Regions from separate parts of the Streptomyces sp. NPDC043726 genome, predicted to be linked through region 1. Evidence: riboswitches for the same ligand, from Rfam matches in the RefSeq annotation. Region 1 holds a riboswitch; the other holds the start of a gene.
The links. A riboswitch is a leader RNA that binds a small molecule or an ion and turns the genes downstream of it on or off. The one in region 1 is predicted to bind glycine.
Positions count from the first base shown of each region.

Region 1 (4,603 bases):
AGGTGACACACGGGGCATAGCCGTAGTTCTCGACCTCCATGTTCCCGTACTGGGCGTCCGGGGAGCCGGCCTGGCCGTGCCACAACAGCATCCAGATCTGGCCGGAGTTCGGGGTCGCGAGCGCGCGCAGGAGCGCCTCGTAGGCGTCGTACCGCCCGGGCGTGACCTGGCGCAGCATGTGCTCGACCTGACCGGCCGCGATGCCGCTGGCGCTCACCTGTACCGCCCCTTCATCTTCACTCTCGCCCGAGCCGTGACCCTAGCTTAAGCCCGCCTAATCACTCGGGACTTGCCGTGGTCGTGCGAGTGCGGCTTCGGTCGTGGCCGGTCGCGCGGTTCCCCGCGCCCCTGGGTGTGTCGGCTAACCCTGTGTGTAGAAGGGCCGTACCTTCTCGCGCATCCACACCACCACCGGGTCCTGGGCCGCCATGTCCAGCAGGATGAGGTTCACCGGCCACCTCGTCGGCACCCTGCCCAGGGCCCTGCCCAAAGCATCCATCGGGAGCGTGCGGAGGTCGCCCTCCCAATTGGAGAGTTCCACTCCCACGAACATCACGGGATCCGCCGTTTCGACGGTCGCCAGACAGCGGCGGGCCGTCGTCACGACTCCCGTGGCGGCGAACTCTGCCGAGGCCGCGGCCAGGAAGTCGACCGGGTCGTCCTGCCAGTCCGGCTCGTACAGCTTGACCCGGCCGCCGCTCGCGGGGCCGTCGAGCGGAGTGCGGCCGACCCGGCACAGCTCGGCCACCGCGACCGGCGGGAGAGGTATCCCCACCACCCCGTCGGGGTTGACCGCGATCCCGACCTGCGGGGGCAGGCCGCGGGCGAACTCCACCGCGGGGGCGATGGTGTACGACATGTGCGCGCCGACGACCTGGCGGAACTGCTCCTCGGAGCTGAAGACCGGGACATAGGCCTGGCCCTCGATCTCCAGCGTGGGCAGGTCCAGCGGGCCGCTGTTCGGGCCGCCGCCGGACGGGAGCGGGACCCAGAGGAAGCTGCGCCCGAGGACCTCGATGATCCGGCCGCCCGCCGAGGGCACGCCGAGGGAGGCGGAGAGCACCTCCTCCAGCTCGTTGCCGGGCCATCCGCCGTGCGGATGGGGGTGTGCCTGCGCCGGAAAGTCCGCGGGGAGATCCGCCGGGAAGTCCATCTGTCTGACCGCCTGCCGTGAACCACTGCTGTGGCTGAAAAGGCTAACGCCTCCCGGCGGGCCGGGAATCAGCCGGAAGCGGACCCGCACTCAGCCGGACCCGGACCCGGACCCGGACCAGGCCGGAAGCGGACCCGGACCCGGCCGGAATCAGCCCGTGAAGCCGATCCGGCGCAGCGCGCCCGCCGCGGGTCGGTCGATCAGCACCGCCGAACCACAGCCCTGGGGCAGCTCGCCCTTCTCCACCGCGCGCAGCAGCCGCCCGGCCGCCGTGCGGTGCCGCAGGAAGGCGTACCGGGACACGCCCCGGCCGCGCTCCCGCTGGCCCTCCAGGGCCTGGTCCGGGGTGACGTCCAGCACGAGCAGGTGCAGGGTGCCACCCCGGCGCCGGGCCTCGCGGGCGAGCCATCCGCGTACCCAGGCCTGCGTACCGCAGTCGTGCACGACGACACCCTTGCCGGAGCGCAGCGCGCGCCACAGACCGGCGTAGTGGGCCAGCCGGACGAGGGGACGGTAGACGGCGTAGGGAAGGAAGCCGGGCATGCGGGCGTCCCAGCGGTCCCGGGTGTCCTGCGAGTCGATCCGGGCACCCTTCACGGCTCGCTTCATCAAGGTGGACTTGCCGCTGCCGGGCAGACCGGTGATCACGACGAGGTCCTGGGGCCCGAAGAGCAGCGCGTGCGGGCTGCGACCGCCGCGCTCCCGCAGATCGCGTACGACCGGGGCGCGGCCCTCGAGAACGGGGGCAGCCGGCTGCCGGGGCACCGCGATGCCCGTGGTGGTCGCGTACGCCGTGGTCCTGTTCAACGTGATCGTCCTCCCCTGGGTCAGGTAGAGCACCTGCCCGTTGAGCGTAAAGAGAAGGTAATGCCGTGCGCCTTCCGTTTCTGTACGCGTACCGCCACAGCCCGGTTACAGATGCGGCCCTGCCGTACCGGACCGATGCGTGCAATGATGTCCGCGCCAACTGCATACCGGCCGTTTGAATCCGCGCGGGAGAGTTCCCAGCCTTGAGCTGGGGCGCCGAAGGAGCAAGTCCCTCCCTTGAATCTCTCAGGCCCCGTTACCGCGCGGGCGAGGCACATCTGAAAAGCGGACCGCCGTCGCCGGTGGTCCCACCCAAGGTGCAAGTCATGCCCCGATGAGGTCATGACGAACCTCTCAGGTTCCGATGACAGATGGGGAGGAACGACCTCGCCGTCATGCCTTGGGAGACACACGTCCGATGAGCAGTCCTGAACCCCGCCGTACCGCCCTCGATGCCCTGCATCGGTCGCTCGGCGCGACGATGACCGACTTCGCCGGCTGGGACATGCCGCTGCGCTACGGCTCCGAGCGTGACGAGCACAACGCCGTGCGCACCAGGGCCGGCCTCTTCGACCTCTCCCACATGGGCGAGATCACGGTGACCGGACCGCAGGCGGCCCAGCTGCTGAACTTCGCCCTGGTCGGCAACATCGCCTCCGTCGGTGTCGGCCGCGCCCGCTACACCATGATCTGCCGCGCCGACGGCGGCATCCTGGACGACCTGATCGTCTACCGGCTCGCGGAGACCGAGTACATGGTCGTCGCCAACGCCTCGAACGCCCAGGTCGTGCTGGACGCCCTGGTGGATCGTTCCGCCGGTTTCGACGCCGAGGTCCGCGACGACCGGGACGCGTACGCGCTGATCGCCGTCCAGGGCCCCGAGTCCCCGGGCATCCTGAAGTCGCTCACCGACGCCGACCTCGACGGCCTGAAGTACTACGCGGGCCTGCCCGGCACCGTCGCGGGCGTCCCGGCGCTGATCGCGCGCACCGGGTACACCGGTGAGGACGGCTTCGAGCTGTTCGTGAAGCCCTCGGACGCCGAGACGCTGTGGCAGGCGCTGACCGAGGCCGGCGCGCCCGTCGGCCTGGTCCCCTGCGGCCTGTCCTGCCGGGACACCCTGCGCCTGGAAGCGGGCATGCCGCTGTACGGGCACGAGCTGACGACCGGCCTCACCCCCTTCGACGCCGGGCTCGGCCGGGTGGTCAAGTTCGAGAAGGAGGGCGACTTCGTCGGGCGCGAGGCGCTCACCGAGGCCGCCGCCCGCGCGGAGAGCAACCCGCCGCGCGTCCTCGTCGGCCTGATCGCCGAGGGCCGCCGGGTCCCGCGCGCCGGGTACCCGGTCGTCGCGGCCGGCCAGGTCATCGGCGAGATCACCTCCGGCGCCCCCTCCCCCACGCTGGGCAAGCCGATCGCCATGGCCTACGTCGACGCCGCGCACGCGGCGCCCGGCACGGCAGGTGTCGGCGTGGACATCCGGGGCAGTCACGAGCCGTACGAGGTCGTGGCGCTGCCGTTCTACAAGCGCCAGAAGTAGTCGCCTGCAGGCGCCAGACATGCCGCCGTAGGTGATGCTGAGCACATCACCGCTGCTCACGCACGCCTCCAGCAGTCCCCCATTCATCAGCACTCCCCCGCGTACAGGAGAATTCAGGCCATGAGCAACCCCCAGCAGCTGCGCTACAGCAAGGAGCACGAGTGGCTGTCGGTCGCCGAGGACGGCGTCTCGACGGTCGGCATCACGGAGTTCGCGGCCAACGCGCTCGGTGACGTCGTCTACGCCCAGCTCCCCGAGGTCGGCTCCACGGTGGCCGCGGGCGAGTCCTGTGGCGAGCTGGAGTCCACCAAGTCGGTCAGCGACCTGTACTCCCCGGTCAGCGGTGAGGTCACCGAGATCAACGAGGACGTCGTCAACGACCCGTCGCTGGTGAACTCCGCCCCCTTCGAGGGCGGCTGGCTGTTCAAGGTACGCGTGGCGGAGGAGCCGGGCGACCTGCTCTCCGCCGACGAGTACACCGCCTTCTCCGCCGGCTGAGGATCGTAGATGACTCTTCTCAACACTCCCCTGCACGAGCTCGACCCGGAGATCGCCGCCGCGGTCGACGCCGAGGTGGGCCGTCAGCAGTCCACGCTCGAGATGATCGCCTCGGAGAACTTCGCTCCGCTCGCCGTCATGGAGGCCCAGGGCTCGGTCCTGACCAACAAGTACGCCGAGGGCTACCCGGGCCGCCGCTACTACGGCGGCTGCGAGCACGTCGACGTCGCCGAGCAGATCGCCATCGACCGGGTCAAGGACCTGTTCGGCGCCGCCTACGCCAACGTCCAGCCGCACTCCGGTGCCTCCGCCAACCAGGCCGCGCTGTTCGCGCTGGCCCAGCCCGGCGACACCATCCTCGGCCTGGACCTGGCCCACGGCGGCCACCTCACCCACGGCATGCGTCTGAACTTCTCCGGCAAGCAGTTCAACGTGGTCGCCTACCACGTCGACGAGGCCGGACTGGTCGACATGGCCGAGGTCGAGCGCCTGGCCAAGGAGCACCGCCCCAAGGTGATCATCGCCGGCTGGTCGGCCTACCCCCGTCAGCTGGACTTCGCCGAGTTCCGGCGGATCGCCGACGAGGTCGAGGCCTACCTGTGGGTCGA
Region 1 is NZ_JBWKCI010000012.1:36,591-41,193, reverse strand. It holds gene AC068Z_RS31215 (enhanced serine sensitivity protein SseB C-terminal domain-containing protein) at 1-217, opposite strand, end outside; gene AC068Z_RS31210 (enhanced serine sensitivity protein SseB) at 362-1,153, opposite strand; gene AC068Z_RS31205 (AAA family ATPase) at 1,304-1,966, opposite strand; glycine riboswitch at 2,137-2,232, shown strand; glycine riboswitch at 2,233-2,341, shown strand; gene gcvT (glycine cleavage system aminomethyltransferase GcvT) at 2,379-3,497, shown strand; gene gcvH (glycine cleavage system protein GcvH) at 3,618-3,995, shown strand; gene glyA (serine hydroxymethyltransferase) at 4,005-4,603, shown strand, end outside.

Region 2 (4,603 bases), on a different contig from region 1:
GTACTGCTCGATCTTCGCCCGCAGGTCCTCGACGTCGATCTCGCCGTCCCCGGCGGTCTTGACGACGACGACCTTCATCCCGGCCATCACGGCGCTGGCGGCGTTGGTGCCGTGCGCGGAGGAGGGAATGAGGCAGACGGTCCGCTGCTCGTCCCCGTTGGCGCGGTGGTACCCGCGTACGGCGAGCAGACCGGCCAGCTCACCCTGCGACCCGGCGTTGGGCTGCAGCGAGACCTTGTCGTAGCCGGTGACCTCGGCGAGACGCTCCTCCAGCTCACGGATCAGCGTGAGGTAGCCCTCCGCCTGCTCGGCGGGGGCGAAGGGGTGCAGCTGCCCGAACTCGGGCCAGGTGACCGGCTCCATCTCGGTCGTGGCGTTGAGCTTCATCGTGCAGGAGCCCAACGGGATCATGCCGCGGTCGAGCGCGTAGTCACGGTCCGCGAGGCGGCGCAGGTAGCGCAGCATCGCGGTCTCGGAACGGTGCTCGTGGAAGACCGGGTGGGTCAGGTACTCGTCACCGCGCAGGGCCTCCTGCGACAGCGCGTCCTCGACCTCGGCGTCCAGCGCCTCGATGTCCCCCTCGACGCCGAACGCGCTCCACACGGCGGCCAGCTGGGCCCGCGCGGTGGTCTCGTCGCAGGCGGCGGAGACGTGGTCGGCGTCGACGAGCCGCAGGTTGACGCCGTTCTCGCGAGCGGCGGCGACGACCTCGGCGGCCCGCCCGGGAACCCGCGCGGTGACCGTGTCGAAGAAGGAACCGTGCACGACCTCCACGCCGCCCGCGGTGAGCCCCGCGGCGAGGATCGTGGCGTACCGGTGCACGCGCCGGGCGATGCTCTTCAGCCCCTCGGGGCCGTGGTAGACGGCGTACATCCCGGCCATGACGGCGAGCAGCACCTGCGCCGTGCAGATGTTGCTGGTCGCCTTCTCACGCCGGATGTGCTGCTCACGCGTCTGGAGCGCGAGCCGGTAGGCCCTGTTCCCGTCCGCGTCCACGGACACGCCGACGAGCCGTCCGGGCAGGCTGCGCGCGAACTTCTCGTGCACGGCCATGTAGCCGGCGTGCGGTCCGCCGAAGCCCATCGGAACACCGAAGCGCTGCGTGGTGCCCACCGCGATGTCCGCGCCCAGCTCACCGGGGGACGTCAGCAGCGTCAGCGCGAGCAGATCGGCGGCGACGGTGACGAGCGCGCCGAGCTCATGGGCCTGCTCGATGACGGCCTTGATGTCCCGTACGGCCCCGGAGGCGCCGGGGTACTGGAGGAGTACGCCGTTGATCTCGCGGGAGGCGATCTCGGCCGGGATGCCCGCGCTGAGGTCGGCGACGACGACCTCGACGCCGGTCGGCTCGGCGCGGGTCTCGATCACGGCGATGGTCTGCGGCAGGACGTCCGCGTCGACCAGGAAGAGGCCCTTCTTGTTCTTGCCCATGCGCCGGGACAGGGCCATGGCCTCGGCCGCGGCGGTCCCCTCGTCGAGCAGGGAGGCACCGGAGGTGGGCAGCCCCGTGAGGTCGGCGACCGTGGTCTGGAAGTTCAGCAGCGCCTCGAGCCGCCCCTGCGAGATCTCCGGCTGGTACGGCGTGTAGGCGGTGTACCAGGCCGGGTTCTCCATCACGTTCCGCAGGATCACCGGCGGGGTGAAGGTCCCGTAGTAACCGAGTCCGATCATGGAATCGAGGACCTGATTACGGTCGGCGAGCGACCGCAGCTCGGCCAGCACCTCGGCCTCGGTACGCGCTCCCGGCAGATCGAGGGAGTCGGCGTTCTTGATCACGTCCGGCACCGCGGCGGCGGTGAGCTCGTCGAGCGATCCGTACCCGACCTGGGCCAGCATCTTGGCCCGAGCCTCGTGGTCAGGGCCGATATGACGCTGCTCGAAGGGAATGCCCTGTTCGAGCTCTGCGAGCGGAATGCGGTGGGCGGTCATTGCGGAGGCCTCCTGGTCTGACGCGACCTGCGAGGGGTACCACGGCGCGGGTACCCGGACGGCCTCCCCCTCTGTCATCTCAACCTGAGAGCTTCACCGGGGCCCGAGGGCACCCGGCTTTCACCGTCGGTGAGAGCGGAAGCCGTTGACACCCGCTCTGCTTTCCAGAGTGACCTCGTCCGTGCGGTACGTGGGCCTGAGAGATTCCGGGGAGGATTTGCTCCTTCGGCGCCTCCGATGATGTCTGGAGGACTCTCCCGCACGGGGTCAGCAGCCGCTGCCAGGGTACCAGCGAGGTCAACGACCGGGCGTTCGAGTGGCCGCTTCACCCAATGTGCTCTTTCGTAGTGCTTACGGATGAGTTGCGACCAAGTGGAGGGCCCGTGCAGACCGACATCGATCCGCGCAACCTGATCGGCCGCAAGGCGTTCGACCGCAACGGCACGAAGATCGGCACGATCGACGAGGTCTACCTCGACGACGCGACCGGAGTACCGGAGTGGGCCGCCATACGCACCGGCCTCTTCAGCAGGGACGCCTTCGTCCCCCTGGAACCCAGCAAGCTGATCGAGGGCACCCTGCACGTCCCCTTCGAACGCGCCCTGATCAAGGACGCCCCCGACTTCGGAGTGGGCCGCCACCTCTCCCCCGAACAGGAACTCCAGCTCTACCACCACTACGGCCTGGACATCGCCCCGCCCCCATCCCCGGACCACGACTTCGGCAACTTGGCAGGCACGGAAGACGCGGACACATGACTCCGCTGCCGGGCAGCGGCGGGCGGTCGTGCCGCTGGGGCGGCCCGCGCAGCCAGAGAAGCGGCACCCCGCGAGCGCGGGCGAGCACCAGCCCCCTCCGACCTCACCCTCTGGTCACGCCCCGACCCCGTCCACCGGCACATCGGGTCTGACCGACACCAAGGGCAATGGCTCCGCGACCGAGAGCTCCGGATCGTCCACCCGAAACGTCCGCACCCTCCCCGGCTCGGATTCCGGCGTCTCGAACCGCACGGTCACCCGCCCCAGCCCGCTCCCCTGCACCCATCCGTGCCCGAACTCCGCATGCCGCACGTCATGCCCCGCGACCCACCGCCGCTCGGCGGCCTCGACCACCGCCGAGCCCGCAGCCTCACTCCCCGCGTCCCCCTCCTCCGCCCCGCCCTCCGTGGCCAGCTCCCCCGCGGCCTGCGCGAACAGGTCCTCCTGCGTGTAATCAGCGAGCCCGCTCACCCCCACCCCCAGCAGCCGCACACCCCCCGTGGTGTCCACCGACTCCAGCAACCGGGCAGCCGCCTCCCGCACCACCGAAGGATCGTCCGTGGGCCCCCGCAAGGTCTCGGACCGCGTCAGCGTCGAGAAGTCGTACCGCCGCACCTTCAGCACGATCGTCCGCCCTGACAGCCCGGCGCCCCGCAGCCGCCGCACACACCGATCAGCCAGCCGCTGCACCTCGAGCCCCACCCGCACCCGGTCGTGGATGTCGACGTCGTACGTGTCCTCCACGGACACCGACTTCGTCTCCCGCTCGGCCACCACGGGCCGCTCGTCCCGGGCCAGCGCCATCGCGTACAGCGCGTGCCCATGCGCCTTCCCGAGCAGCCGTACGAGCTCGTCCTCCCCCGCCTCGGCCAGCTCGTCGACCGTATGGATCCCGGCCCGCCGCAGATGGTCCCCCGTGGCCGGCCCCACCCCCGGCAGGGTCCGCACCGACATCGGCCCGAGCAGCGCCCGCTCGGTCCCCGGCTCGATCAGCACCAGCCCGTCCGGCTTGGCCTGCTCCGAGGCGATCTTCGCGAGCATCTTGGACGCCGCGAGCCCCACCGACCCCGTCAGCCCCGTGACGGCCCGTATGTCGGCGCGCAGCTTCACGCCCGCCAGCCGCGCCGACTCCGCGTCCCAGGCCGCTCCCCCGGCCTCCAGATCCACGAAGGCCTCATCCAGACTCAGCGGCTCCACCAGTGGCGACAGGGCCCTGAGCAGCCCCATGACCTGCTCGCTGATCGACCGGTAGAACCCGAAGCGCGGCACCAGATACGCGGCGTTCGGCGCCAGCCGCCGCGCCTGCGCCATGGGCATCGCCGAGTTCACCCCGAAGACGCGGGCCTCGTACGACGCCGTCGCCACCACCCCACGCGGCCCGAGCCCGCCGACGATCACTGCCTTCCCGCGCAGACTCGGCTTGGACGCCTGCTCCGCCGAGGCGAAGAAGGCATCCATGTCGAGGTGCAGGATCGTCGGGGCGCTTCTCACATCTCCGATGCTGCCCTACGCCACTGACAATGCCCCCGGAGCGCGACCGCCCGGCTTTCAGCCGCCTGGCGATCAGACCACCCGGCGCTCTCAGACCGCCCGGTTCCGCCGCCGCGCCAGCTCGTCCGCCGGATTGTGGCCGACGAGCGTCTCGCCGGTGTCGATCCGCTCCCCGTGCAGCTGGGACAGCGCGCTCTCGACGTCCCGCCACACCACCCCGACCGCGATGCCGAAGATGCCCTGACCGCCCTGGAGCAGCGCGTGGACCTCGTCGGGCGAGGTGCACTCGTAGACCGTGGCACCGTCGCTCATGAGCGTCATCCGCTCCAGATCACGAAAGCCCCGCTCCCGCAGATGCTGCACGGCGGTACGGATGTTCTGCAGCGACACCCCGGTGTCCAGGAACCGCTTGACGATCTTCAGGA
Region 2 is NZ_JBWKCI010000029.1:8,505-13,107, reverse strand. It holds gene gcvP (aminomethyl-transferring glycine dehydrogenase) at 1-1,929, opposite strand, end outside; glycine riboswitch at 2,104-2,199, opposite strand; gene AC068Z_RS42140 (PRC-barrel domain-containing protein) at 2,313-2,687, shown strand; gene AC068Z_RS42135 (DNA polymerase IV) at 2,802-4,178, opposite strand; gene AC068Z_RS42130 (MerR family transcriptional regulator) at 4,269-4,603, opposite strand, start outside.
Region 2: linked by a shared signal. The riboswitch ahead of gcvP (aminomethyl-transferring glycine dehydrogenase) and the one ahead of gcvT (glycine cleavage system aminomethyltransferase GcvT) in region 1 are both predicted to bind glycine.